Regions from separate parts of the Methylosinus sp. DMC45 genome, predicted to be linked through region 4. Evidence: predicted binding sites of a transcription regulator. Region 4 holds the regulator's gene; each other region holds the start of a gene.
The links. The regulator PhoB, encoded in region 4, activates phosphate uptake and scavenging genes when phosphate is short. The targets are predictions, from matches to a motif close to TGTCATNNANCTGTCAT.

Region 1: the regulator PhoB is predicted to act here: its motif matches at 4,729-4,745, upstream of pstS (phosphate ABC transporter substrate-binding protein PstS).
Region 2: the regulator PhoB is predicted to act here: its motif matches at 1,404-1,420, upstream of ACT53T_RS01855 (inorganic phosphate transporter).
Region 3: the regulator PhoB is predicted to act here: its motif matches at 3,684-3,700, upstream of ACT53T_RS06005 (DUF2794 domain-containing protein).

The regions. Positions count from the first base shown of each region.
Region 1 is NZ_JBQUZK010000035.1:48,981-56,208, forward strand. Features, by position in the region: gene ACT53T_RS08375 (cupin domain-containing protein) at 1-248, opposite strand, end outside; gene ACT53T_RS08380 (acyl CoA:acetate/3-ketoacid CoA transferase) at 589-2,538, shown strand; gene aat (leucyl/phenylalanyl-tRNA--protein transferase) at 2,724-3,431, shown strand; gene ACT53T_RS08390 (DUF2155 domain-containing protein) at 3,403-4,077, opposite strand; gene ACT53T_RS08395 (NADH:ubiquinone oxidoreductase subunit NDUFA12) at 4,195-4,602, opposite strand; gene pstS (phosphate ABC transporter substrate-binding protein PstS) at 4,844-5,890, shown strand; gene ACT53T_RS08405 (FAD-dependent oxidoreductase) at 5,942-7,159, shown strand; gene ACT53T_RS08410 (beta-propeller fold lactonase family protein) at 7,140-7,228, opposite strand, start outside.
Region 2 is NZ_JBQUZK010000003.1:361,054-368,281, forward strand. Features, by position in the region: gene ACT53T_RS01845 (UDP-glucose dehydrogenase family protein) at 1-780, shown strand, start outside; gene ACT53T_RS01850 (hypothetical protein) at 964-1,197, opposite strand; gene ACT53T_RS01855 (inorganic phosphate transporter) at 1,467-3,092, shown strand; gene ACT53T_RS01860 (peptidoglycan-binding domain-containing protein) at 3,168-4,112, opposite strand; gene ACT53T_RS01865 (SOS response-associated peptidase) at 4,227-4,934, opposite strand; gene ACT53T_RS01870 (hypothetical protein) at 5,075-5,569, shown strand; gene ACT53T_RS01875 (enoyl-CoA hydratase-related protein) at 5,545-6,345, opposite strand; gene ACT53T_RS01880 (acyl-CoA dehydrogenase) at 6,374-7,228, opposite strand, start outside.
Region 3 is NZ_JBQUZK010000019.1:300,264-307,491, reverse strand. Features, by position in the region: gene ACT53T_RS06025 (YifB family Mg chelatase-like AAA ATPase) at 1-125, opposite strand, end outside; gene ACT53T_RS06020 (lytic murein transglycosylase) at 450-1,316, shown strand; gene ACT53T_RS06015 (hypothetical protein) at 1,345-1,998, opposite strand; gene ACT53T_RS06010 (Bax inhibitor-1/YccA family protein) at 2,372-3,145, shown strand; gene ACT53T_RS06005 (DUF2794 domain-containing protein) at 3,209-3,622, opposite strand; gene htpG (molecular chaperone HtpG) at 4,127-6,076, shown strand; gene prmC (peptide chain release factor N(5)-glutamine methyltransferase) at 6,086-6,961, shown strand.
Region 4 is NZ_JBQUZK010000056.1:434,140-441,367, forward strand. Features, by position in the region: gene pstC (phosphate ABC transporter permease subunit PstC) at 1-354, shown strand, start outside; gene pstA (phosphate ABC transporter permease PstA) at 358-1,197, shown strand; gene pstB (phosphate ABC transporter ATP-binding protein PstB) at 1,194-1,979, shown strand; gene phoU (phosphate signaling complex protein PhoU) at 2,010-2,735, shown strand; gene phoB (phosphate regulon transcriptional regulator PhoB) at 2,732-3,475, shown strand; gene hpnE (hydroxysqualene dehydroxylase HpnE) at 3,666-4,910, opposite strand; gene hpnD (presqualene diphosphate synthase HpnD) at 4,907-5,770, opposite strand; gene hpnC (squalene synthase HpnC) at 5,767-6,645, opposite strand; gene ACT53T_RS21205 (glycosyltransferase) at 6,663-7,228, opposite strand, start outside.

The sequences.
Region 1 (7,228 bases), on a different contig from region 4:
TGCGAATGAAAATGCGGATTGGAATGGTGTCCGGGCGGGAAGCGCACGCGCACCACATAGACGCCGGGCTTCGACGGATCGCCGAACAGCACCGCCTGGGCGGGGCCGACGCCGAGCGGGCTCTTGAACTGAACCTCGTCGGCGGGCTTGTAGACGAAACTCTTTTCCGGCTCGGCGCCGATGGGCAGGGTCTGGCCGAGGACCGCCGTCGCTGCGGCGCCCGCGAGGAGAAATCTGAGCTTGGTCATGGTTTGCTCTATGGACGCCGTCAGAAAATATCGCAGTTCGGCCGCGTCTCGCCGACCATGAGCGCAGCATAGTCGCTAAAGCCTATAAGATAAATATGCGAATGAACGTCGCATCGCGCCCGCGCGGCGCCGCAGCGCGCGCGCCGAGCTGCGACGCGGAGCCGCAGCGTTTTGCGCCGTCGCAGCTCTGCGGCAATTTCCTGACGCTATTGCGAAACCCTGTCGCAAACTCTAGTGTCGAGCTTGGTTCGAACCCGGCGCCCTATTGATTGCGGAACGCGGGAATGACAACGCCCGCAGCCTTCGCCCTGCCGGGCGGCGAAGAGGAAACCCGAGGGAAATGAACAACAAGAACAACAAGGTCATTACAGCCGACGAAGCGATTGCGCTGATCAGCGAAAATGACGTTCTGACCACCACCGGCTTCGTCCAGAGCTGCATTCCCGAGGCGCTGCACGCCGCGCTGGAGAAGCGCTTCGTCGAGACGGGCGGACCGAGCGGCCTCACGCTCATCATGACCGCCGGCGCCGGCGACAGCAAAGGGCTCGGCACCGGCCGCCTGCATCATGAAGGCCTGCTGCGCCGGGTCATCGCCGGCAATTTCGGCCGCATGCCCAAGGTCGCCCAGGCCGCCGCGGAAAATAAGATTCTCGGCTACAACCTGCCGCAGGGCGTCATCTCGCAGCTCTATCGCGCCTGCGCCGCCGGCCAGCCCGGCCTCTTCTCCAAGGTCGGCCTCTATACTTATGTCGATCCGCGCTTCGGCGGCGGCCGCGTCAACGAGGTGACGACGGAAGAGATCGTCAAGCATGTCGTCATCGACGAGGAAGAATGGCTGTTCTACACGGCGACCAAGATCGACGTGGCCTTCATCCGCGGCACCAGCGCCGATCCTTCCGGCAATATCAGCATGGAGAAGGAGGCGCTGACGCTCGACGTGCTCGCCCAGGCGATGGCCGCGCATAATAATGGCGGCATCGTCATCGCGCAGGTCGAGCGCATCGTCGAGGCCGGCTCGATTCGTCCCAAGGACGTAAAGGTTCCGGGCATTCTGGTCGATTGCGTCGTCGTCGCCGACCAGCCCGAGCTCCACCGGATGAACTACGGCGTCATGTATAATCCGGCGCTGGCCGGCGAGATTCGCGTGCCGGTCGAGAGCATGGCGAAAATGCCGCTCGACGCGCGCAAGATCATCGCGCGCCGCGCCGCCTTCGAGCTGCCGCCCAATGGCGTCGTCAATCTCGGCGTCGGCGCGCCGGAGGGCATAGCCGCCGTCGCCAATGAAGAGAAGCTCACCCCCTTCATCACGCTGACGACGGAAGCCGGCGCCATAGGCGGCGTGCTCGCCTCGGGCTCCTCCTTCGGCTCGGCCACCAACGCCGATTCGATCATCGATCAGAACACGCAATTCGACTTCTATGACGGTGGCGGTCTCGACATGACCTGCCTCGGCATGGCCGAATGCGACGAGCAGGGCAATGTCAACACCAGCCGTTTCGGCGGACGCCTCAACGGCTGCGGCGGCTTCATCAACATCAGCCAGAACGCGCGCAGCGTCGTCTTCGCCGGGACCTTCACCGCCGGCGGGCTCGACATTGCGATTCAAGACGGCGAGGTGAAAATCCTCAAGGAAGGCCGCGCGCGCAAATTCCTGAAATTCGTCGAGCAGGTGACGTTCAGCGGCAAATATGCGCAAAAGCGCGAGCAGCCGGTGATCTATGTCACCGAGCGCTGCGTCTTCCAGCTGACGAAGGAAGGTCTCGAGCTGATCGAGATCGCGCCGGGCATAGACATAGAGCGGGATATTCTCCCGCACATGGACTTCAAGCCCATCGTCAAGCATCCGATCTTGATGGACAAGCGCATCTTCGTCGATGAGCCGATGGGGTTGATCTCCGATCTGCTCAATCTCGATCTGCAGGATCGCGTGAGCTATGACGCCGATCGCAATATTCAGTTCCTCAATCTCGAGGGCTGGAGCGCCCGCTCCAAGCGCGACATCGACGATCTGCGCAAGATGCTGATCGACGCCTGCCAGAAGATCGGCAAGCGCGTCAATCAGGTCGTCAATCTCGACAATTTCCGCATCAGCGAGCATCTCTACGATTACTATGCGGAGATGATCCAATATATGCTCGAGAATTATTATGTGACGACGACGCGCTACACGACCAGCGCCTTCCTGCGCTTGAAGCTCAAGGAAGCGCTGAGCAAGCGCGGCATCGCTCCGCATGTCTTCGAGCGCAAGGAGGACGCGCACAGCTTCCTCGAGGTGATCGGCGAAGGCTGACGACGCAGAAGACGCGGCCTATGCGCCCTCCCCTTCACGGGGAGGGTCGGCCAGCGATAGCTGGACAGGGTCGGGTTCAACGACGAAGACGAGGGGGCTCGTCCCCCTCGCGAGCGCCCGCTCTATCGCTCGCCCCGGAACGGAACGCTCTCGATTCCGGCGCGCATTGCGCTACAATCTGTGGAATGTCGCGCCCTTCACACGCAGATTACGCCATCACGCCGCAGATTTTGCTGCGCGCCTATTCCATCGGCCTTTTCCCTATGGCGGAGAGCGCCGAGGAGGAGCAGCTCTTCTGGGTCGATCCCCAGGAGCGCGCCATTTTTCCGCTGGATGCGTTCAAGGTCTCGCATTCGCTCGCCAAGACGATCCGCTCGGATCGTTTCGAGGTGCGGGTCGACACGGATTTCGACGCCGTGATCGCGGCTTGCGCCGCCTCCGCGCCCAAGCGCGAGAACACTTGGATCAATTCCGAGATCAAGCGGCTCTATCGCAAGCTGTTCGACATGGGCTTCGCCCATACGGTCGAATGCTGGCGGGAGGGACGGCTGGTCGGCGGCCTCTATGGCGTCTCCATGCGCGCCGCCTTTTTCGGCGAGAGCATGTTCCACACCGAGACCGACGCCTCGAAAGTGGCGCTGGCGCATCTCGTGGCGCGGCTCGTCAAAGGCGGCTTCCGCCTGCTCGACACGCAATTCATGACCACGCATCTCGCGTCGCTCGGCGCGGTCGAAGTCAGCCGCGACGCCTATCACGCTCTGCTGGAGCAGGCTTTGTCGGTCTCGGGCCGCTTCGCCGCTTGGCCGGACGAGGCGCCCGTTCCCGGCCGCGAGATCGTCGCCATTCTGCGGCCGGAGCCGACGCTCAGAACGGAAAAGGCGAAGGCGCCGTAGCGGGGGCCGGAGCCGGCGGCTGCTTCTTTTTCTTCTTCTTGGGCTTTTCGGCCGGGGCTGCAGCGGCGGGCTCGGCGCTCTCCGGGGCCTTGGCGCCCTCCGGCGGAACCGAATCGCGCGGTCCGATCGGCGCGGCCTCGACCGGAACGGGCGCGACCGGCTCGACCTTGCGGGAGCGGGAGCGCTTCTTCTCCGGCGCGGGGGCGGCGGGCGCCGCCGCGGCCGCAGGATCGGCCGCCGGCGCCTGGACGATCTCCTTGCCGCCGCGGCAATCGACCAGCCACACGTCATAGACGGGGTGCTCGACGCCATGCAGGCCCGGGCTCGCGGCGAACATCCAGCCGGAGAAAATCCGCTTGGCGTCGTTCTTCCCCGTGTCCTGCTCGTCGACCTCGACGAAGCTGGTCGTCTGCGGCGTTTCGGTCTGCGGGCGCGTGTTGCAGACGCGCGGCGTCACCTGAAGCGAGCCGAATTGCACGGTCTCGTCTATGGCGACGTCGAAATTGATGATTCGGCCCGTGGTCTTGTCGAGCCCTGCGAAAATGGCGGTGGGATTGCGGATGGGATCGGCGGCCGCCGCGCCGAGGCCGACGAGCAAGGCGGCCCCGGAAAGAGCGAAACGCAGGCGGAAGCAGCGGGAGATCATATCGGGTCTCGTTTCCGATCTCTGGCTCGGGCCGGCCGCCCGCGCCTCATGCGCCGTCGTTGAATAGGAAGAGCGTGGCGGATCGATGGTCGCGGACAGGGCCGCGACCGGCTCGCCTCAAGCCTCGGGGGACCAGGCCTGATAATCGCCGCCGGCGGGAGCGCGGCGGCCCTCGGCCAGGATCGAGCCCGGCGGGTGATAGGCGGCGGAGGTGCCGGTCAGATTGGGGCGATAGGTCAGCTCCCATTCCTTCGGCTCGTATTTCTCCTGCGTCGGCGGCGTGTCGACCGTGTGGTGCAGCCAGCCATACCAGCCGGGCGGCGTCGCCGAGCCCTCGGCATAGCCCTTATAGATGACCCAGCGGCGCTCGAAGCCGAGCGCCTTGTCCTTCCTGCCGCCGCGACGACGGTAATAGACGTTGCCGAACTCATCCGTCCCGACGCGCTCGCCATAGAGCAGCGTCCACAGGCCCGTGCTGAGCGTCGCCCGGTTCCACCAAGTGAAGAAGCGAATGATGTAGGACATGTCGGAAGCGTCCAAGAAAGTTTGCGTGGCTCCTTATTGCGTCAAGACAGCGCAATGTCCAGTCGGGCGCGCCACTCCCGCGTCATGAGCTTTGCTTTTGGCGCGAAGTCGTGGAAAAGGAGGCATGTGACAGAAAGGCGACAGCCGCCGCGCCGCCAAGGCGCGCCGCAGAGAGCTGAAACCATTGGGCTCCAGCTCTCGCGGACAAGAGCGCCGCGTCGAGATTCCGGGGAAAGGCCGCATGATTTCCAAAGCCTCAAGGCTCATTCTTCACGCCGCTCTGGCGGCGATCCTTTCCGTGGGGAGCGCGCGCGCCCTCGATATTTCCGGCGCCGGCGCGACTTTTCCCCTGCCCATCTACGCCAAATGGGCGCAGAGCTATTCGAAAGAGACGGGCAATCGCGTCAATTATCAATCGATCGGCTCGGGCGGCGGCATCCGCCAGATCAAGGCCCGGACGGTGACTTTCGGCGCCTCGGACCAGCCGCTGACGGCCAAGGAGCTCGACGCCGCCGGGCTCATCCAATGGCCCCAGGTCGTCGGCGGCGTCACGCCCGTCGTCAATCTGGACGGCGTCGCCTCCAATGAGCTGGTCCTCGACGGCGCGACTCTCGCGCGCATTTTTCTCGGCGAGATCAAGCTCTGGAACGATCCGGCGATCCGCGCGCTCAATCCCAAGATCGCGCTTCCGGCGACGGCGATCGTCGTCGTGCATCGCTCCGACGGATCGGGCACGACTTTCTGCTTCACCGATTATCTCGCCCGCGTCTCCGCCGATTGGAAGGAGAAGGTGGGCGCGAATGTGGCGGTGGAATGGCCGCTCGGCCTCGGCGCCAAGGGCAATGAGGGCGTCGCCAATAATGTCGCCACCGCCAAAGGCGCGATCGGCTATGTGGAATATGCCTACGCCAAGCAGAACAAGCTCGCCGCCGTCAGCCTGGTGAATCGCGACGGCAAGGTCGTCGCGCCGGGCAAGGAGAGCTTCGAGGCCGCCGCCGCCAATGCCGATTGGGCCGGCGCGCCGGGCTTCTTCCATCTGCTGACCGAGCAGCCGGGCGCCGCCTCCTGGCCGATCGCCGCGGCGACCTTCATTCTGCTGCCCAAGCAGCCGCAGGACGCCGCGGCGGCGCTGGAAGCGCTGAAATTCTTCGACTGGGCCTTCTCGAAAGGCGCGGCGGCGGCGCAGGAGCTGGATTTCGAGCCCATGCCCGCCTCTGTGATCACGCTGATCCGCAAGAGCTGGGCGGCCAATGTGAAGGATGCGAATGGAAAACCGCTGCTGAACTGACCATAAAGGTCGGCAGCGGCCGCGCGCGGCCGATTCGCACAGGAGCGGCCGATGACGCAGTCGATCTCCACGAGATGCTGCGTGGTCGGCGGCGGCCCGGCGGGGCTGATGGTGGGCTTTCTGCTCGCCCGCGCCGGCGTCGAGACCATCGTCCTCGAAAAGCACGCGGATTTCCTGCGCGATTTTCGCGGCGACACGATCCACCCTTCGACGCTTCAGCTGATGTTCGAGCTCGGCCTGCTCGAGGATTTTCTGAAGCTGCCGCATCGCAAGGCGTTTCAGGTCTCGGCGGATTTGGGGGAGCGAAAATTCGTCGTCGCCGACTTCCGCGGCCTGCCGACCTCGTGCAAATTCGTCGCCTTCATGCCGCAATGGGATTTTCTCGACTTCATCGCCGGCGAGGCGAAGAAGCTGCCGAATTTCCGCCTGCTGATGAAGACCGCCGCAGAGAGCGTGATCGAGGAGAACGGCCGCATCGTCGGCCTGCGCGCCGAGGGGCCGGAAGGGCTGCTCGAGATCAGGGCCGATCTCACCATCGCCGCGGATGGGCGGTCCTCGCGAATGCGCGAATCGGCGGGCCTCGCGGTCGAGGATTTCGGCGCGCCCATGGATGTGCTGTGGCTGGAGCTGCGGCGTAAGGCGGATGACCCCGACGAGACCTTCGGCCGCGTCGCGCCGGGCCGCATGGTGGCGATGATCGAGCGCGGCTCCTATTGGCAGATCGGCTATGTAATTCCCAAAGGCGGCGCGCAGGCGCTGCGGAGTCGGCCGATCGGCGAGTTTCGCCGCGCCCTCGCCGACAGCGTTCCCTTTCTGGAGGATCGCGTCGAGGATTTGCGCGATTGGGAGGACGTGAATCTGCTGACCGTGCAGGTCGATCGGCTGAAGAATTGGAGCCGGCCGGGCCTGCTCTGCATCGGCGACGCGGCCCACGCGATGTCGCCGATCGGCGGCGTCGGAATCAATCTGGCGGTTCAGGACGCCGTGGCGACCGCCAATCTCCTCGCCGAAAAGCTGCGCGATGGAACGCTGCGCGACGAGGACGTCGGCGCCGTGCAGAAGCGCCGAGAGTTTCCCGCACGGGTGACGCAGCGGCTGCAGCTCTTCCTTCAGAACCGCGTGATCCGTAACGTGCTCGCGGCGGACAAGCCTTTCGAGCCGCCATTGGCGCTGCGGCTGCTGGACGTCTTCCCGGTCCTACGGCAGATTCCGGCGCGGCTGATCGGCCTCGGCGTGCGGCCGGAGCATGTCAATTCATCGCGCGGATAAAAGCGCCGAAGGCGCGCGGTCCGTCGCCGGTCTTGGCCTTGGCGATCACTTTCAGGCTGTCGGCGGCGA
Region 2 (7,228 bases), on a different contig from region 4:
CGCGCCCGCGAGGTGATGTCGGAAATCTACCGGCCGCTGAGCCTCAACCAGCCGCCGCTGGTCTTCGTAGGCCGCCGCACCTCCGAGCTCACCAAATATGCGGCCAACGCCTTTCTCGCGACCAAGATCACCTTCATCAACGAGATCGCCGATCTCTGCGAGCGCGTGGGCGCGGATGTGCAGGAGGTCGCGCGCGGCATCGGCCTCGACAACCGCATCGGCTCGAAGTTCCTGCACGCCGGGCCGGGCTATGGCGGCTCCTGCTTCCCCAAGGACACGCTCGCCCTGCTGAAGACGGGGCAGGACTACGCCGCGCCGCTGCGCATCGTCGAGACGGTGGTGGCGGTCAACGATTCCCGCAAGCGCGCCATGGCCCGCAAGGTGATCTCGGCGCTCGGCGGCTCGGTGCGCGGCAAGAAGATCGGCCTGCTCGGCCTCGCCTTCAAGCCCAACACCGACGATATGCGCGACGCGCCCTCGCTCGCCATAGTGGCCTCGCTCGCCGGCGACGGCGCCAAGGTCTACGCCTATGATCCCGAGAGCATGAGCCAGGCGAAGCCGCTGATGCCGGAAGTGACCTTCTGCGAGGATCCCTATCAGACGGCGGAAGGCGCGGATGCGCTGGTCATCGTCACCGAATGGGACGCGTTCCGCGCGCTCGATCTCGACCGCATCAAGACGCTGCTGAAGACGCCGGTGATCGTCGATCTGCGCAACATCTATCGCGCCGCCGATATTCGTAAGCGTGGCTTCGACTATACGAGCGTCGGCCGGGCGTGAGCGTGTTTTCGAGCGAAGTGGGAACCGTTTCGCGTGAAGAAAACACGGATCGAATGAAGAGATAGAAAGTCATTCCAGCTCGATCTGAGCCGGAATGACGTTAAAAAAACGCCGTCATTCCCGGCGGGCCAGAGGCCCGGCCGGGAATGCGGGGCCGCCGCGTGAAACGATCCGAAGCGCCGCTCAACCGCGCCCCTGCTGCGCGACGAGGCCGAGCGAGGTGAGCGCGGAGAGGCGCGGCGGCGATTCGCGCCGCAGTTCCAGCGCCGCGCTGCGCGCATTCTCGGCCGATTGGAACAGACGCCCCTCCAGCGGACGGAAGGACTGTTTCGCCGCATAGAAGCGATAGCCCTTGGCGTCGCGGGCGATCACGCCGACGGCTTCCTCGCCGAGCTCGATGATATAGGCGTCGGACATTTTAAGGCCTCCTTCTCGGCGGCGCGCGGCCCGTCACGACCACTTTGGGCGCGCGGCGCATCGCTTTGCGAGCCTGTAGGCTCTAGCGATTTGTTCGTTATGTCAAATAGAATGTTCTTTTAACAGAACCACGACGAGAGAACGAACGCATTGTCGGATCGTCCCACGGCGAAGAATTTCTGCTCTGAACCGCGCAGAGCCTCCGCCGTCACACGCCTGTCGTTTCCAATTGTTGAATATTCTCGCCTTTCAGTTGCGAGGAGCAAGTTATGACATCCGTTGCCTCGAGCGTCGATCTGCGCGAAAGCGCCGACTCTCACAGTCCGAAGCCGAAGCTCGATCACAAGCTCGACCTACGTGCGCTTCTCATCTTCCTCGCGGTCATCGCGCTCGGCCTCGCCTTCACGGCGTGGAGCATCTACAAGGATATTCTGGAGTCCGGCGCGCCGGTCACCAATTATCTGCCTTTCCTCCTGCTCGGCGTGGCGCTGCTCATCGCGCTCGGCTTCGAGTTCGTGAACGGCTTCCACGACACCGCCAACGCCGTGGCGACGGTCATCTACACCCATTCCATGCCGGCGCCGGTCGCCGTGGTGTGGTCGGGCTTCTTCAACTTCCTCGGCGTGCTGTTCTCCACGGGCGCGGTCGCTTTCGGCATCGTGTCGCTGCTGCCGGTGGAACTCATTCTGCAGGTGGGCTCGCAGGCCGGCTTCGCCATGGTGTTCGCGCTGCTCATCGCCGCGATCGTCTGGAACCTCGGAACCTGGTGGCTCGGCCTGCCGGCCTCCTCCTCGCACACGCTGATCGGCTCCATCATCGGCGTCGGCGTCGCCAACGCCCTCATGCGCGGCCGTGATGGAACGTCGGGCGTCGATTGGGGCAAGGCCACCGATATCGGCTATTCGCTGCTGCTGTCGCCGCTGTTCGGCTTCGGCGCCGCGGCGCTGCTGCTGCTGGTGATGAAATTCCTCGTCCGCAAGCCGGAGCTCTACACCGAGCCCAAGGGCCAGGCGGCGCCGCCCTTGTGGATTCGCGGCCTGCTGATCCTCACCTGCACGGGCGTCTCCTTCGCCCATGGCTCCAATGACGGCCAGAAGGGCATGGGCCTCATCATGCTGATCCTCATCGGCACGGTGCCCACCTCCTATGCGCTCAATCGCGCGCTTCCGGCGAGCCATCTGGCGAGCTTCACGCAGGCTTCGCAAGCGGCGTCGAAGGTCGTGGAGACGAAGGCCGCGGGCTATAACGTCCTCGGCGATCCGCGCCCGGCGGTGACGAATTACGTCGCCCAGCATCAGATCAACGAGGGGACCTATCCGTCGCTCGCCGTGCTGATCCGCGACATCTCGCATCAGATCGAGAGCTATGGCTCGATCTCGAAAATCCCCTTCGCCGCCGTCGGCAACACGCGAAACGACATTTATCTCGTCTCCGAGGCGCTGCGCTTCCTCGCCAAGGACAAGGCCGCGGAACTGAGCGACGCCGACAAGAAAGTGCTGAAGGACTATAAGGACCAGATCGATCAGGCGACGAAATTCATTCCGCTGTGGGTGAAGATCTCCGTCGCCATCGCGCTCGGCCTCGGCACGATGATCGGCTGGAAACGCATCGTCGTCACCGTCGGCGAGAAGATCGGCAAGCAGCATCTGACCTATGGCCAGGGCGCCTCGGCCGAGCTGGTCGCCGCCGGCACCATCGCCGCCGCCGACATGTATGGCCTGCCGGTCTCGACGACGCATGTGCTGTCCTCCGGCGTCGCCGGCACGATGGCCGCCAATGGCGCCGGCGTGCAGATGGCGACGATCCAGAAGCTGCTGATGGCCTGGGTGCTGACGCTCCCCGCCGCCATATTGCTGTCGGCTTCGCTCTACTTCGTGCTGCGTCAGGTGATGTGACGCGGCAAAAAAAGAGAGGGGCCTTCGGGGCCCCTCTCTCTTATTCCTGCTTATTCTTGTTCCTGCGTCCTGCTCTCAATCGCCCTTGCCGGCGAGGCGCGGCGTCAAGATCTTGCTCACGAGGCAATGCGTGCCGTCGGTCGGATCCTCGGTGCGGCGCGGGCGCTTGGCGGCGCATTCGGCCTTGTCGGCGGGATTCTTCACGCCATAGAAAGCGTTGATGATCGCCTGCTCCTGCTCGTGATCGAAAGCGTGCGTCTGGCCGAACATCACATATTGAAAGACCAGCGCCTGCGTCTTCGGAACGAAGGCGACGAAATCGGCGGCCTCTTTCAGCTTTCCGTCCGCGCAGCCGCGATAGGCCGCAGGGCGCTGATATTTGAACCCGGCCGGAGTCGACTTGCCGGAGAGCGCATAAGTGTAGCAGGCGCGCGGCTTCGACATTTGGCAATAATAATGGATGGTTATGTCCGACCAATCGGTCGGCGCGTAATTCGTCTTCAGGCAGTCGGCCGTATATTGATAGCCCTGATCCGTATGCTTGGGCTCGCCGGCGCGGCGGCTGCCATAGACATCCGCGCTCTGGTTCATCGCCGCGAGAATGGCCGCGCCGGGCAGCGACAGGCCGGCCGCCGGGGCGTTGGGCAGATAATTGCTGTAGGGCTGGGCCGGATTATTCTTGCCGGCGGCGAGCTTGTCGATCTCCTCCTGCGTCGGAACGGCGATCCAATCGGCGACCGGCTTCGTCGTCGAGACGCCGACGCCGAGCTTTTCCAGCGTCGCGGCGTCGAGCGCGCCGCTCTGCGGCAGGCCGGATTTCTGCTGGAAGGCGGAGATTGCGGCGGTCGTCTTGGCCCCGGCGACGCCATCCAGGACGCCCGGATCAAAGCCTTGCGCGGCGAGCTTCGACTGCGCGGCCTGCGCGACCGGATTATAGGGGCCGGCGAGGCTGGCCGAGCCGACAGATGAGGCCAGAATGATTCCGAGCGCCGCGAATGCGGCGCGCATGCCTATGCGCATACCAAACTCCCTTCGAGAAATTCTCACGTCGAAACAGGCGACGACCGGGATTCATATCACCGGCCGCAGAGCCGCCAAGGCGTTTTTCTTCCCCGCGCCGCATCCCCGCCTCGTTCAGGAGAGGAGATCGGCGCGCCTATATTGAATGGAGGGCGCGTCATTGGAGGCTTTATTGACCTCCGGGCCGATCTCGAAGAATTCGAGCGCATCCACCGGCGCGGGCGCCAGCAGGCGCCAGGCCGCCTCGGCCGCATATTCGTCGAGGCCGAGCCAGAGATCGAAATCCTTCGGCGTCAATATCGCTGGCATGCGATCGTGAATGGCGACCGTCGCGCCATTGGCGGAGACGGTGAGAATGCAGGCGGTGTCGATCTCGCTGCCGTCGCTGCCGATCCATGTCTCATAGAGGCCGGCGAGCGCCAGCGGCGTTCCATCGGCGTGCCGGAAGAGATAGGGCCGGCTCGCCCGCGCCCGGCCCTTGGCGCCGTCGCGGCGCCATTCGTAATAGGCGTCGGCGATGAAGAGGCAGCGCCGCCGCCTCATCGCGGCGCGAAAGCTGGGCTTGTCCGGCGCGCTCTCGGCGCGGGCGTTGAAGATGAGCGGGAAGCTCGCCGGATCCTTCACGAAGCCCGGCAGAAAGCCCCAGCGCACCAGCTGAAAGCGCCGCGCCTCGCCGCCGCGCGGATCGCGCTCCTGCCGCACGATGGGGACGGGCTGCGTCGGCGCGATATTGTAGCGCGGCGGAAAATTCGGCTGATCGACATAGCCGAAATAGTCGCGCGCCGCCTGCGGCGGCAGGGTGATGGCGTAGCGGCCGCACATGGCTTCCCTCGATGCTTCCCATTCTCGCTGCGCTGCGAAATGCCGGAAATCCCGCGCCTTCCCGGAATCGCAACGGGAAGGCGGAAAGAGATTCTTATCAATTGGAGCCCATTATGAACCCCAACATATCGGGATTTCCTATGACCGCTGACGCGCAATTCGCAACGCTCGATCAAGTCGACGGCAGTCGGGCGCCGAATCCTTTTTCATCGACCAAGCCGTTGATCAGCCCGGTGTCCGGTCTGGCCAACGACTATCTCAACCTGTTCAACGAGCTCGTCATGATGCTCGAGCAGCTGCCGCACATGCCGGAGCTGATCGAGGATCTGCTGGCTTGGCGGCCCGTGACCTACAAAGAGTATTTCGAGCGCTCGCAGCTTCCCGGCCGTCACTCGGCGCTCGCCGCCTATGACAGAGTGAGCCCGGATTTCAAGCGCCGCTTCGAGGCCTATGTGGCCGAGCTGGACACGATCGCCGTCGCCGCCGTCGCCTCCGTCCGCCTGCAATATCGTACCGGCTCGCCGCAGAATATCGACCGCCTCGCCGGCACATGCGCGCGCGCGGGCGAGAAGATGCGCGCCATTCTCTACAAGGCGTCGCGGCTGGTGAACTACGCCAGATTGTCCGACGACTGACCGAGCGGATCGCTGGCCGGGACGCCGGCGAAAAACGCCTCGAGCCGCGCGCGCGTCTCCCGCATCGTCAGAGCGGCCGCGAAGAGCGCCGCCTCCTCCTCTATCCTCGCGGCCACGGCCGCCGAGTCGCCCCGCAGCAGGCGCCGTGTCGCCGCCAGCGCCGCGCGCGGCTTGGCCGCCAGACGACGCGCCGCCTCCACCGCCATTTCCTCCACCTCGTCGAATCCGGCGACCGCATTGACGATGCCGAGGCGCAGCGCCTCGCTCGCCCCGAAGCTGTCGCAGAGCAGCAGGAACTCCGTCGCCTTGACGAGGCCGATGCGCTGCGGGACCAGCAGCGTCGAGGCCGCCTCCGGGATGACGCCGAGATCGACGAAAGGCATTTTGAAGCGCGCGCCATGCGAGGCGTAGACGAGATCGCAATGGAACAGCATGGTCACGCCGACGCCGATGGCGTCGCCCGCCACTGCGGCGACGATCGGCGTCTGCAACGCCGCCAGCGCGCGGACGAAGCGCAGAGCGGGGAAATCATGCGGATTGTCCAGCGGGCGGCGGAAATCCTCGAGGTCGTTGCCGGCGGTGAAATCGTCGCCGGCGCTCGACAGCACGATGGCGCGAATCTCCTCCTCGGCGTCGGCCTTGGCGAAAGCGGAGATCATCGCCTCATACATGGATTTGTCGAGCGCGTTGCGCTTGGCCGGCCGGTCGATGACGATCCGCAGCAGCGGGCCGTCCCGGCGGACGAGGATCTCACGATTCTGCTCGCGATTTTTCATGAGCGTCTTTCTCGTCTCTCGGCCCGGCTCAATCTCCGGCCGTCAGCAGCGCCTGCCCGGCGATGAGGGAGTCGCCGCCCTCGACGGTGGCGCGTTCCAGCCCCTCCGCCGCGACGGCGAGATTATCGGCGAAGAATCGCGCCGTGACGATTCTCTTCCGAGTTGCGGCGTCGCCGGCGCGATGCGAGGCGAGCGCCTCGGCCCCGAGCAGAGTGACGCCGCGCGCCAGCGCGAACAGCCGCAGATAGGGCGTCGCGCCGGCGAGCGCCTCGAAGCCGCGCGGATCGGATGTCGCGGAGAGAAAATCGGTCGCGCGCTCGAAAGCCTCGACAGCCGCCGTGGCGCGATGGGCGATATTGACGAAGATTGCGTCATTGCTCGCCGTCAGCGCGTCTATGTCGCCGCGCATGTCGTCGATCTCCCGCCACACGGCCGCGCCTTTGGAGAGGCGCAGCTTGCGGATGACGAGATCGATCGCCTGAATGCCGTTGGTTCCCTCATAGATGGGCGTGATGCGCGCGTCGCGCAGCAATTGCGCGGCGCCGGTCTCCTCTATGAAGCCCATGCCGCCATGGACCTGAACGCCGAGCGAGGCGACCTCGCAGCCGATGTCGGTGGAATAGGCCTTGGCGAGCGGCGTCAGCAGGCCGGCGCGCTCTTGCGCCGTCTGCGCCTCCTCGCCCTCCAGCAGGCGGGCGCGGTCCAGCGCGGCGGCGGTGAGATAGCAGATCGCCCGCGCCGCGGCGGTCTTCGCCTTCATCGTCATCAGCATGCGCGCGACGTCGGGATGCTCGACGATCGGCGCCGGATCGGATGAAGCGCCGCGGCCCTGGCGGCGTTCGCGCGCATAGGCCAGCGCGGTCTGCGTCGCCCGCTCGGCGAG
Region 3 (7,228 bases), on a different contig from region 4:
GCGACCGCCTTGTCGGCGAGGCCGACCAGGGTGAAAACGACATTGCCGCTGGCGATCTGCACCTGGACGTCGACGGGCTTGGCCTCGATGCCCTCGAAGGCGACCGTCGCGACTCTGACCACCATGACGAAAGCTCCGAGACCCCGATATCGCTCTGACGCAACCGCCGCCATAGTAGACGTGCGATTTCGCCCTCGCAAGAACAATATGAGAACGAAAATTGGCCATGCTTCGGCAACCGGGCGCTAACCGGCGAGAGCTAGTCTGGGGCCGGTTTCAGCATCGGCAATTTCGGCTCTCGCGAGAGCGTCGCCATCGTGCGGCCGCGCTCTCGTGAGCTAAAGCGTTTTGCGATCGGCCGTTCGATCGATCGGAATTCGCGCCGGGGGATACGCCTCTAGAGCGCAAAAGGGCTTCGCCCGAGAGATGGGGTCGGCGATATGTCGCAGATGAATCGGATGACGACGGCGCTCGGCGCCGCGGCTTTGGCTCTGGCGATCGGCTTCGGCGCGCCAAAGGCGCTGGCGGCCGAATGCGGGCGCAATGGCGAGGGCTTCGAGGCCTGGCTCACGGGCTTCGAGAAGGAGGCCGCGGCGGCGGGAATCTCCAAGGCGGCGATCGATTCGTCGCTGCGCGACGTCTATTACGACCGCTCGGTGATCTCGCATGATCGCGGGCAGAAAGTGTTCCGCCAGACCTTCGAGCAATTCTCCGCGCGCATGGCCAATTCCTTCCGCGTGAGCAAGGGGCGCGCGCTGCTGCAGAAGCACGCGGCGCTGTTCAAGCGCATCGAGCAGAAATATGGCGTGCCGGGGCCGGTCATCGTCGCGATCTGGGGGCTGGAGACGGATTTCGGCTCCTATCTCGGCGATTTCGCGACGATTCGCGCGCTGGCGACGCTCGCCTATGATTGTCGCCGCGCGGACAAGTTCCGCGCCGAGCTGCTGGACGCGCTGCGCATCGTGGAGCGCGGCGATCTCGATCCCGCGCAAATGCGCGGCGCCTGGGCCGGCGAGATCGGCCAGACGCAGTTCATGCCGTCGTCCTATCTGAAATTCGCAGTGGATTTCGACGGCGACGGCAAGCGCGATCTCGTTCACAATACGGCGGATGTGCTCGCCTCCACCGCCAATTTTCTGCATGGCTACGGGTGGAAGCCGGGCGCCGGCTGGGACGAGGGCGAGCCGAATTTTCCGGCGCTGCTCGAATGGAACAAGGCGAAGGTCTATTCCAAGACCATCGCTCTGCTCGCCGACAAGATCAAAGGCGACACGCGCGCATCGGGAATCGGCGATCCCGTCGAGACGGCGCGATGAGCGGCCGCCTCCCGCGGCCGGCGGAGGATCATTCCGCCGGCTCGGCCTCCGCCGTCTTCAGCGAATGGATCGGCCGGTGCCGTAGATAGATGAAGAACATGGCGATGACGCCGACGCCCATCAGCAGATAGAGCGGCAGCGTGCGCATGAAGCTCTTGCCCACGGAAAAGGGAAAGCGCGACACCCAGCGCTCGCCATGCTCGCCGGTCACGGTCACTATGCCGACGAAATAGCCCGCATCGGGGAAGTCGTGCTCGAAATTGATCGTGCCCGTCGGATAGGTGCGCGGGCCGCGATAGGCGACGGTCGCGGCGTCGAGATCTGCGTTCTCCTTCTCCTCGCCGCCGATATCCTTGACGATTCTGATCTCCACCGCCATGTCGCGCAGCTCGTCCTGCTCGGCGTCGAGCGCGATGATCATATGGCCAGTCGCCGGAATGTCCTCGCAGAACTCGTTCTTGGAGGCGTCCGGCATATAGCCGGTGAAGTTCATTATGTCCGGGCCGACATAGAGGCGGCATCGCCCTTCGGCGGAGCCGAGCCGGCCATGGGCGGAGGCGGGCGTCCCCGCGCCGAGAAGCGTCATCAGCAGGACGAGAAGAACGGGCGGCGCGGAACGAGTCGCAGGACGCAGAAACCCATCGATCGACCGCCAGAACGGGGCAAGACCGCTGTCGGACATGATGATTCCCCCATGGAGCATGTGTTGCGGGCCTCGTTCCGTGGGCGCCTTCGCTCCGACGACGAAGCGAGAGCCGGTTCGGCCGACCCGGTCGCTCGCCGCCTGCGACAATGCGGCATGTTAGCGCATTCTTCGCGAGCGGCAAGAGCGTGCGCGGGCTCGGCTTTTGTCCGCCTCCCGGCATAGAATTGCGGCGCGGCTCCGCATCCTATACTGCGTCTTTTGCTTGTGTTTTGCTGGACATGGCGTGAACTTTGCGGCTCTGCGTCCGCGGACTCTTGTTTTTCCGCGGGCCTCACGCCATATTCGACGGCGAGGACCGCGCCGATTGGCCGGATGCACCGGGCCGCGCGGCCTTTTTCGAGAGGATGCTATGTCCAATTTCGACCGCAACACGAGCTTCGGCTACCGGGGCGGCGTCTCCAGAGCCGGCACGGCCGAGATCGACGAGGGCCTGCGCGCCTATATGCTCGGCGTCTATAATTACATGGTCCTGGGTCTCGGCGTGACCGGCGTCGTCGCGCTCGGCACGCATATGCTCGCCGTCGCCAAGGAAGGCGGCCGGCAGATCGCGCTCACGCCCTTCGGCCAGATGCTCTACACGAGCCCGCTGAAATGGGCGGTGATGCTGGCGCCGCTGGCCTTTGTCTTCTTCCTCGGCTATCGCGCCGACCGCATCTCCGCGGCGACGGCTCGCAACCTGTTCCTCGCCTTCTCGGCGGTGATGGGCCTGTCGATGTCGTCGATCATGATCGTCTTCACCGGCGCGTCGATCGCCAAGGTGTTCTTCATCACCGCGGCGGCCTTCGGCGGCCTCAGCCTCTATGGCTACACGACGAAGCGCGATCTCTCGGCCTTCGGCTCCTTCCTGGTGATGGGCCTTTGGGGCCTCGTGCTGGCGAGCCTCGTCAATCTGTTCTTCCAGAGCAGCGCGATGCAGTTCGCTCTGTCGATCCTGTCGGTGTTCATCTTCGCGGGCCTCACCGCCTGGGACACGCAGTCGATCAAGGACGGCTATTATCAGAACGCCGGCTATGGCCAGGAGATGGTGCAGAAGCAGAGCATCTTCGGCGCTCTGTCGCTCTATCTCGACTTCATCAACATGTTCCAGTCGCTGCTCTACCTCTTCGGCGAGCGCAACGACTGATCGGATCGCGGATCCGATCCGGGATAAAGGAAGGCCCCGCTCCGGCGGGGCCTTTTCTTTTTGTCAGTCGCGCACCAATTCCAGCTTCTTTTGCAGCACGGCGACGACGCGCGCGAGATCAGGGCCGCGGCGCATGACGAGGCCGCCGGCGGCGACGACGCAATAGGCGCCTTGGCGGCGCGCCAGATCGGGATTTTTCTCGATGCGATAGAGCGGCGCCTCGCTGGCGCGGCGAAAGATCGAGAACACCGCTTTGGCGGGCGAGAAATCGATGGCGTAATCGCGCCATTCGCCAGCGGCGACCTTGGCGCCATAGAGATCGAGCAGCAGTCGCAGCTCGCGTCGGTCGAAGGACACGAGCGGAGCGCTGCGCTCGGGCGCGCCTCTGGCGCGATCGGCTTCATTGCTCGCGCGGCCTGCCACGACAGAGAGCAGGCCGCGCCGCCGGCTGGGATCGGTCGTCTCCGTCTCGCTCATGCCGTTTTCCCCGATTTTCTCGGGCATGATCGCGCGGCGAATGCGCGAGAGCAAGACAAAGATGACAATGAGACGACGACGTCCGTGCGCGCAAAGCCGAGATTTCACATTTTCGCCAATATCGAGCCCCTTGTCCGCCAAAGGAGCCGACCAATATCTAGCCCATTGCCTCGACACGCTCGAGAAGCGGTTTTTCCGGATTTCGTCAGCCCCCCAGCCCCCCGGAAGGGCGCTTTTCGAGCACATGAGTTCGTGGCGATGGACGGGCCGGCCGGGCGACGCTCGGGCGGCCCGTCTTGTTTTCGGCTTTCCTCTCTCTCGCAAGTCGCGCGGCCTTCGAGGCCCGATTGCGGCCGTCTGGATTTCGGCTGTCTTGCAACTTCGCGGACGATCCCCGATATCACAGGCGCGTTCCGCTCGAGGCGGCTCGGCGGACGCCATTGCCGATCAATGACGATCTCTATATCCCGGCCAGAGCCAGCGCGCCGTCGGCCACGCTTTCATTTGCGGAAAGCGGCGCGCGCGGCGGGAGCCGACAGAAAAGCGGAGACGACGCCCGTGAACGACCACGCCGAGACCCAGACGACCGAGCGCAGCGATTACGGCTTTCAGGCCGATGTCGCGCGGCTCCTGGAGCTCATGACGCATTCTGTCTATTCGGAGCGCGATATTTTCTTGCGCGAGCTCGTGTCCAATTCGGCGGACGCGATCGAGAAGCTGCGCTTCGAGACAGTGGCGAACGAAGGGCTGGCGGCGCAGGCCGGCGCGCCGCTCGTCACCATCGCGCTCGACAAGGAGGCGCGCACGCTCAGCGTCGCGGACAATGGCGTCGGCATGTCGCGCGAGGATCTCGTCGCCGCGCTCGGCACCATCGCCAGCTCCGGCACGCGCGCCTTTCTCGACGATCTCGAGGCCAAGGGCGGCGCCGACAAAGGCGGCTCGCTGATCGGGCGCTTCGGCATCGGCTTTTATTCCGCCTTCATGGTCGCCGACCGCATAGAGGTGGCGACGCGTCGCGCCGGCGCGTCCGAAGCCTTTCTGTGGACGTCGGAAGGCAAGGGCTCGTTCCAGATCGCGCCGCTCGCCTTGGAGGATGCGCCCGCCGTCGGCACGAAGGTGACGCTGCATCTCAATGCGGAATCGGAGGAGTTCCTCGAGCCCTATCGCATCGAGCAGATTTTGCGCGAGCATTCGGGCGCCATAGCGATACCGATCGACCTCGTCGAGGAGAAGGGCAAGGAGCCGCGTCGCCTCACCGACGGCGTGGCGCTGTGGACGCGGCCGAAATCGGAAATCAGCGAGCAGGACTATAAGGATTTCTATCAGCAGATCTCCGGCCAGTTCGACGAGCCGGCGCTCACCATTCATTGGCGCGCGGAAGGGCGCACCGAATATACGGTGCTCGCTTTCGCGCCCGGCTCGCGGCCTTATGATCTCTTCGATCCGCAGCGCAAGAGCCGCTCCAAGCTCTATGTGCGCCGCGTGCTGATCTCGCGCGAGGCCGATCTTCTGCCGCCCTGGCTGCGCTTCATGCGCATCGTCGTCGACAGCGCCGATCTGCCGCTCAACGTCTCGCGCGAGATGGTGCAGAACAATCCGATTCTCGGCGCCATCCGCAAGGCGATCGGCACGCGCGTGCTGAAGGAGCTCGCCGATCTTGCCGCAAATGACGCGGAGAAATTCGCATCCGTGTGGAAGAATTTCGGCGCCGTCATCAAGGAGGGCCTGCACGAGGACCCGGCGCGCCGCGACGAGATTTTCGCCATTGCGCGCTTTGCGACGTCGCAGCATCAGGACGGCGGGCGCAGCCTGAAGGATTATGTGGAAAATCTGCGGCCCAATCAGACCGCGATCTATTACATCACGGGCGACGACAAGAAGCGGCTCGCCTCCAGCCCGCAGGTGGAGGGCTATCGCGCCAAGGGCATCGACGTTCTGCTGCTGGACGATCCGGTCGATTCCTTCTGGGTGACGAGCGCCGTCGGCTATGACGGCAAGCCGTTCAAATCGGTGACGCAGGGCGCCGCGGACATAGACGCCGTGCCGGCGCCGGAAGGCTCCGAGACGCCGCCCGCCGAGGCGAGCGCCGATGTCGCGCTGCTCACCGCCGTGCTGAAGGAGACGCTCGCCGAGCATATCGACGATGTGCGCGTCTCGACTCGGCTGCGCGAAAGTCCCGCCTGTCTCATCGCCGCTGATCACGGCTTCGATCTGCAGCTCGCGCGCATGCTGCAGGAGAGCGGCAATAAGGGCGTCTTCGGCAAGCCGGTGCTGGAGATCAATCCCAGCCATGAGGCGGTGCTGGCGCTCGCGCAAAAGGCCAAGGCCGATCGCGCCGGCGCGGAGGACGGCTTGTGGCTGCTGCTCGACACGGCGCGCATCGCCGATGGCGAGGCGCCGCTCGACGCCGCCGCCTTCGCCAAGCGCGTCGCCGCTCTGCTGGCCAAGAGCTGACGCGGCCGCATGATCGCTCCCGCGCTCGAGGATGCGCGCCGCGCCGCGGCGCTCGAGGAGGTCGCGGCCTTTCTCGAGCGCAACGGGATAGAGGATGCGCGCCGCGACGCGCGCGCGCTTCTATTCGCCGCCGGCGGCTTTGGCGCGGCGGAGCTGCTGCTCGAGCCGATGGCGCAGCTGAGCGAGGCGGCGCGCGCCGCCTTGCGCGATTCCGCGCGGCGCCGCGCGGCGCGCGAGCCGGTGTCGCGCATTATCGGCGCGCGCGGCTTTTGGACTCAGGATGTCGTCGTCGCGCCGGGCGTGCTCGATCCGCGCCCGGATACGGAAACGCTGATCGAGCTTTCGCTCGAGCTGATGCGCGAGCGGCGGCGCGACTCTCTGCTGATTCTCGAGCTCGGCGTCGGCTCGGGCGCCGTTCTCTGCGCCTTGCTCTCGGAATTTCCTGCAGCGCAGGCGATCGGCGTCGATCTTTCCGCGGAGGCTTGCGCCGCCGCTGCGCTCAATCTGTCGCGCTGCGGCTTTGCGAATCGCGCCTCCTTGCTGCGCGGGCGCTGGGCCGATGCGCTCGCCGCGCGCTTCGATCTCATCGTCTCCAACCCGCCCTATATCGCGAGCGGCGAATTGGATGCGCTCGAGCCGGAGGTGCGTCTCCATGATCCGCGCCTCGCGCTCGACGGCGGCGCCGATGGCCTTTCCTGCTATCGCGAGATCATCGACGATCTGCCGCGCCTGCTGGCCGAGCGGGGCGCGGCCGTGCTCGAGGCGGGAGACGGCCAGGCGCGCAGCGTCGCCGCGCTGATGGCGGAGAAAGGCCTCGAGCCGGCCGGAATTCGCAAGGACGCGGGCGGGCGCGAGCGCGCCGTCGCGGCGCGTCGCCGCAGCTGACGCATCCGCTGGTCGTGACAAATTGGCTACACCTCCTATTTATGTGAGGGACAGAACATTCGCGCCCTTGGCGAGGCGGCTGCGGTGGACTATAGTCGCTCGCGAAAAGACGCTGAACGTCGTGAGCGACGCCGAGCGCGGATGAGGGGGAATACGGCCGGTCCCCGAATTAGCCGATGGCGCGCATCCCGCGCCGCAGGGGCCGGAGTCCGGCGCAGCCGCTCGAACCAGACAAGACGATGCGAGAAGACTGCATGGTCGAATGTT
Region 4 (7,228 bases):
AAGGAGGCGGCCTCGGGCGTCGGCTGCACGACCTGGGAAGTGATGCGCCATGTCGTCATTCCCTACACGCGCGTCGGCGTGATCGGGGGCGTCATGCTCGGCCTCGGCCGCGCGCTCGGCGAGACGATGGCCGTCACCTTCGTCATCGGCAACGCCCATAAGGTGTCGAGCTCGCTGCTCGCGCCGGGCACGACCATATCGGCGACCATCGCCAATGAGTTCACCGAGGCTGTCGGCGATCTCTACACCTCCGCGCTGATCGAGCTCGGCCTCATCCTCTTCGTCATCACCTTCTTCGTGCTGGCGGCGGCGCGCTTCATGCTGATGCGCATCGAGCAGAAATCGGGAGCCTGACCCTTGTCCCTCTATTCCTCCCGCCGCCGCATCAATATCGTCGCCACGACGCTGTGCTGGACCGGCACGCTGTTCGGCCTCGCCTGGCTGGTGCTGATCCTCGGCGCGCTGATCTATGAAGGCGCGCGCGGCCTCTCGCCGGCCGTCTTCACCGAGATGACGCCGCCTCCCGGCGCCACCGGCGGATTGCTCAACGCCATCGCCGGCTCGCTGGTGATGACGACGATCGGCGTGCTGCTCGGCACGCCGCTCGGAATGCTCGCCGGCACCTATATGGCCGAATATGGCCGCTACTCGAAGCTCAGCACCCTCGTGCGCTTCATCAACGACATTCTGCTCAGCGCGCCCTCCATCGTCATCGGCCTCTTCGTCTATACGGTGGTGGTGGCCCGCGTCGGGCATTTCTCCGGCATAGCGGGCGCGCTGGCGCTGGGCGTGCTGGTGGTGCCGGTCGTCGTGCGCACCACGGAGGACATGCTGCTGCTGGTGCCGCTGCCGCTGCGCGAGGCGGCGACGGCGCTCGGCCTGCCGCGCTCGCATATGCTGATGCGCGTCGCCTATCGCGCGGCGAAATCGGGCATCGTCACCGGCGTGCTGCTGGCCATTGCGCGCGTCTCCGGCGAGACGGCGCCGCTGCTGTTCACCTCGCTCAACAATCAGTTCTGGAGCACGGATCTCAACGCGCCGGTCTCCAGCCTGCCCGTCGTCATCTTCCAATTCGCGCTCTCGCCCTACAAGGACTGGCAGCAGCTCGCCTGGACCGGCGCTCTGCTCGTCACCATCGCCGTCCTTCTGCTCTCCATCACCGCGCGCGCGCTCAGCAGCCAGGGAAAACACAAATGACCGCCATGCCGGTTGTCGAAGCCACCATTCCGACCAAAGTCTCGGTTCGCGATCTGGATTTTTATTACGGATCGACAAAGGCGCTGAAATCGATCTCGCTGCCGCTCTACACCAATAAGGTGACGGCCTTCATCGGCCCGTCCGGCTGCGGCAAATCGACTCTGCTGCGCATATTGAACCGCATGTACGACCTCTATCCCAAGCAGCGGGCCGAGGGCGAGGTGCTGCTCGACGGCGAGAACATCCTCGACCCGCGCGTCGACCTCAATCTCCTGCGCTCGCGCGTTGGCATGGTGTTCCAGAAGCCGACGCCCTTCCCCATGTCGATCTACGACAATATCGCCTTCGGCATTCGCCTCTATGAGAAGCTCTCGCGCAGCGAGCTGGACGGGCGCGTCGAGGCGGCGCTGCGCGGCGCGGCTTTGTGGGACGAGGTGCGCGACAAGCTGAACTCCAGCGGCCTGGGGCTCTCTGGCGGCCAGCAGCAGCGCCTGTGCATCGCGCGCACCGTCGCCATTCAGCCGGAGGTGATCCTGTTCGACGAGCCCTGCTCGGCGCTGGACCCGATCTCGACGGCGAAGATCGAGGAGCTCATCGACGAAATGTCCGAGCGCTACACGATCGCCATCGTCACCCACAACATGCAGCAGGCGGCGCGCGTCTCCGATTTCACCGCCTTCATGTATCTCGGCGATCTCGTCGAGTTCGGCGAGACCAATAATCTCTTCACCGCGCCGCAGAACAAGAAGACGCAGGACTATATCACCGGCCGCTTCGGCTGAGCGCGCATCGCGCACGAGGACATTGAGACCATGAGCGAACATATCGTCAGCTCCTATGACCGCGACCTCGAAGTGCTCGGCCGTCGTATCGCCGAGATGGGAGGCATCGCCGAGAAAATGCTCGCCGAAGCCATGGATGCGCTCGCCAATTTCGACATAGAGCTCGCCCATCGCGTCGTCGCCACCGATCAGCGCCTCGACGCGCTGCAGCGCGAGATAGAGGAGAACGCCATCCTCACCATCGCGCGGCGGCAGCCGCTCGCCATCGATCTGCGCGAATGCATCGCCGCCATGCGCATCGCCGCCGATCTCGAGCGCGTCGGCGATCTCGCCAAGAGCATCGCCAAGCGCACGGTGAAAATCCTCTCCGAGGCGCGGGTGCCGCGCGCCGTCATCGGCCTCAAGACGATGGCGGAAGTCGCGGCCATTCAGCTGAAGGACGTGCTGGACGCCTACGCTCAGCGCGACGTCGAGCGCGCCCGCGCGGTCTGGACCAATGACAGCGAGCTCGACGCGCTGGAAGATTCGGTGTTCCGCGATCTCCTCACCTTCATGATGGAGGATCCGCGCAACATCTCCTTCTGCACGCATCTGCTCTTCTGCTCGAAGAACATAGAGCGCATCGGCGATCACACCACCAATGTCGCCGAGACGATCGTCTATCTCGTCACTGGCGAGGCGATGCCGACCGACCGCCCCAAGGGCAAATCGGCGAGCCTCCCCGCCAGCGCGGAACCGGATGAGCCCACGAAATGAATGAAATCCGCGTCGCCGCTCCGCGCGAGGCGCCGCACGACAGGGCGCCGCGAATTCTCGTCGTCGAGGACGACGCGGCGCTGGCGCTGCTGCTCGGCTATAATCTCGAGGCCGAGGGCTTTCTCGTCGAGCATATAGAGCGTGGCGACGAGGCGGAAATCCGCCTCGCCGAATCGCAGCCCGATCTCGTCATTCTCGACTGGATGCTGCCCGGCGTCTCCGGCCTCGAGATCTGCCGGCGCCTCCGCGCGCGCGACGACACGCGCAGCATGCCGATCATCATGCTCACCGCGCGCGGCGACGAGAATGAGCGTGTGCGCGGCCTCTCCATCGGCGCCGACGATTATGTGGTGAAGCCCTTCTCGCCGCCGGAGCTGATGGCGCGCGTCCATGCGCTGCTGCGCCGCGCGCGGCCGGAGCGGGTGGCGACGCGCCTCGTCGCCGGCGACATAGACCTCGACCGCGAGACGCGCCGCGTCAAGCGCGGCGGACGCGAGATTCATCTCGGCCCGACCGAGTTCCGCCTGCTGGAATATCTGATGGAGAAGCCCGGCCGCGTCTTCTCGCGCGCGCAATTGCTGGACAGCGTATGGGGCCTCTCGGCGGAGATCGACGAGCGCACCGTCGACGTGCATGTCGGCCGCCTGCGCAAAGCGATCATCCGCGGCCGCGAGAAAGACCCGATCCGCACCGTGCGCGGCACCGGCTATTCCTTCGACGAGACTTTTGGAAGGAATTGAGGAGGCGATGCGAGCCTGACCGCGGTCCAGGGGGCGCTTTGGATCGCGAGCCTTAGGCTCGCTTTTGTCTGCACGCGCTCCCTCCGCCCATCGTCATTGCGAGCGTAGCGAAGCAATCCTTCAGCCGTGGGCGGCCCCTGGATCGCGTCGTCGCTACGCTCCTCGCGATGACGGCGGCGGCGGGATCAGCCTACGAACGCGCCGCCAGCTCCGCCGCGCGATAGCCGGACCTGATCGCCCCTTCGATCGTCGCCGGAAGGCCGGTCGCCGTCCAATCGCCGGCGAGGAAGAGATTGCGCCAGCGCGTCACAGCGCCGGGGCGGCGCTGCTGCTGCGCCGGCGTCGCGGCGAAAGTGGCGCGCTTTTCCTTCACGATCTGCCATGGCGGCAGCTCCGCCGGCAGGCCCGTAGCGGCGGCGACCTCGGCCCATATGCGCTCGGCGAGGCTTTCGCGCGGCTCGTCCATCAGCCGATCGGCGCCGCTGATCGTCACCGAGAGCCGATCCTCGAAAGCGAACAGCCATTCGGTGAGCGAGCCGATCATGCCGAGCAGCGCCGGCTGGCCGGGCGGCGGCGCGATCTTGAAATGCGCATTGACGATGCCGCGAAAATCATCCGGCGCGACGAGGCCCGGAACGAGCTCCTGCGCCGCCCAGGGCGGGACGGCGAGCGCGACGCGATCATTCGCGCCGAGCGCGATTTTCTCGTCGCCGAAATCGAGCGCTGTGGCGCGCTCCTCGGAAAATTCGATTCCCTTCAGCCGCGCGGCGAAGCGGGGCGCGGCGCCCCGCGCGGCGAGCGCGCTCAGCGCCGGCTCGATGAAAGCCGTCCCGAGCCCGCGCCGCGCGACCAGCGGACGGCAGGCGGCGCCGCCTGCGGCGAGCGTCTCGCGCAGCACGGCGGCGGCGAGAGCGGCGGAAGACTCGCGCGGCTCCGTGTTGAGCGCGGAGAGCAGCACCGGCCCCCACAGCCGCTCATAGAGCACGCCGGAACATTTCATCGCCTCGCCGATGGTCGCGCCCTTTTTGGCGAGGAGAATGCCGATCGCGCCGAGATAATCGCCCGGCGCCGTGCCGGGCGCGCGGCGATCACGCACAAAAATCCACCAGGGCAGGCGCGAGGAATTGGGCCGCATGCGCCAGCGAACGCCATCGCGCGTGTCCAAAAAATCGAAGGCGCATTCCTTCGGCCCTGCCAGCTCCTCCGCCGAGCCGATGCGGCGGGCGTAATCCAGCGCCGTGGAATTGCCGGAGAGCAGCAGATGATTGCCATTGTCGATGACGAGATCGAGGCTGGAATCATAATAGGAGCGGCAGCGCCCGCCCGCCATGCGCGCCGCTTCATAGAGCGCGACGCTCCGGCCCTCGTCGGTCAGGCGAATGGCGCAGGAGAGGCCAGCGAGGCCGGCGCCGATGATATGGGTGGTTCCGCTCACGTCAGCGCGAATCTCAGCAGCGCCAGCAGGACTTTCGTCCGCGAGGCGGAGACCGGCGCCCGCGGCGGCGCGAAACCGCGCGCCACCAGACGGTCGAGAACCGAGCGATAGGCGGTCGCCATCAGATAAGGCGCCTTCACCGCGCGCTGCGGCGAGACGCGCATCAGCAGCTCCGATTCCGCATAATGCTTGCGCGCGCGCTCGGCCACCGCAGCGCAGACTTGCTGAAGGCCGGGATGCGCCAGCACAGCGCCGCGCGCGAAATTCGTGACGCCGGCCGACTCCAGCGCCTCGCGCGGGAGATAGAGCCGGCCGCGCGCCTCGTCCTCGTCGAGATCGCGCAGAATATTGGTGAGCTGCAAGGCGCGGCCCATGTGATAGGCGAGCATTCGCGCCTTGGTCGGCAGCGCGCCGCCGGCGCTCTCCGCCTCATCGGCGAGGCCGAAGACGCGCACCGACAGCCGCCCCACCGCGCTCGCGACATGATCGCAATAGAGATCGAGCCGATCCCATTCCGGCGCGCGAATGTCCTCCACGACATCCATCGCCATCCCGTCTATGACCGCCTCGAAATCGGCGCGCTCGAGGCCGAAGCGACGCACCGGCCGCGCCAGATCGGCGCAACGCTGATGCGTGCGGCCGGCGTAGAGCGCATCGAGATCGCGCCGCCAATCGTCGAGCTGGGAGAGGCGCAAGGCGCGATCGCCCTCCTCGTCCGCTATGTCGTCGACGGCGCGGCAGAAGCCGTAGATCGCATACATCGCGTCGCGCCGCTCGGGCTCGAGAATGCGCATGGCGAGATAGAAGGAGCTTTTCGCGGCGACCCGCGGCGCCTCGGGGGCGATCGTCTCCATGCTCATCGCGCGACGCTCGCAGCAGAGGCGGCGCGCGGCGATATGAGCCGGCGCAGCAGAGTGGTCCCGGCGCCGGCGAGCGCCGTGAGAAGATATTGGCGCTTGGAGGCGTGGACCTTCTCGCTCAGCGGATCGGCGACGCGCAGCCGCGCGGTGAGCGTCTCGGCGAGGCGCTGGATCGCGCCCACTTCCATGGCGAGGCGCGTGTCGGCGATGAGATCGGCGAAAGGCGCGCTCTCCTTCAGCAGTTCCTGCGTGCGCTCGGCCAGCGCGCGCAGAGTCGCGGCGAGCTGCGGCGAGGCGCGATCGGCCGACAGCATCTCGACGCTCGCGCCAGCGGCGGCGAGCATGTCCTGCGGCAGATAGACGCGATCGAGATTGCGGTAGTCCTTGGCGCAATCCTGCAGATGATTGATGATCTGCAGCGCCGCGCAGAGGGCGTCATTGGCCGCCCATGTCCGCGCGCGATCCTCGCCATGGACGTCCAGCACGAAGCGGCCGACCGGCATGGCCGAATAGCGGCAGTAATCGATGAGATCGTCCCAGTCTCTATAGCGCAATTGCGTCACGTCGCGGCGAAAGGCGATGAGCAGATCCTGCGCATGGCGGGGCTCGAGGCCGCGCGCGGCCAGCTCGGCGCGCAGCTTTGTCGCGACCGGAATATCCTCGCCGGAGCCGAGCAGCGCCGCCTCCATGCGGTCCAGCATGGCGATTTTCTGCGCGCCCGGGAGCGTCGCATGGTCGGAGATATCGTCCGCGGCGCGCACGAAATCGTAGAAAGCCAGCACGGCCGCGCGATGGCGCGGCGCGAACAGAGAGGCGACGGGGAAATTCTCGTCCTTATGGCCTTTCCCCGAAGCGGCGGCGGCGATGTCGCTCATGTGATCGCTCATCCTCCTCAGGGGGCCTGGTAGCGGCCCTTCCACGCGCCGCCGCGCCCGCGTGTGTGCCGCCAGGCGGACAATAGCGTGAACCACGTATAGCAGGCGGCGACCGCCGGCAAGGCGAAGGCGCCGAGCCGATTGCGTCCGTAGAAACGCAGAGACGGCATATAGGACTGCGCCATCAATAGATAGGCGACGAGCGCGAGATAGGCGGCCGGCTCCGGCGCCGTGAAAGCGAGAAGGGGCGGCGCGAGATAGACGAGGCCCATGCCGAGAACCGCGCCGGCCAGCCGCCAGGGCGAATAGCCCAATTGCGCATAGGCCGAGCGCGTCACCATCTGCTCTATGTCGCGCAAATGCGGATAGGGCCGCAGGCTCCAGGCGTCGTCGGTGAGGCCGAGCCAGATCGGCCCTTGCTTCTTCATCAGCTTGCCGAGCGCGCAATCGTCGATCAGCGCGCCGCGGATCTGCTGGAGGCCGCCGGCCTCCTCCAGCGCAGCGGGACGCACCAGCATCACCCCGCCGGCCGCCCCGGCGACCGGGCTCTTCGGGTCGTTCACGCGCGGGAAGGGGTAGAGCA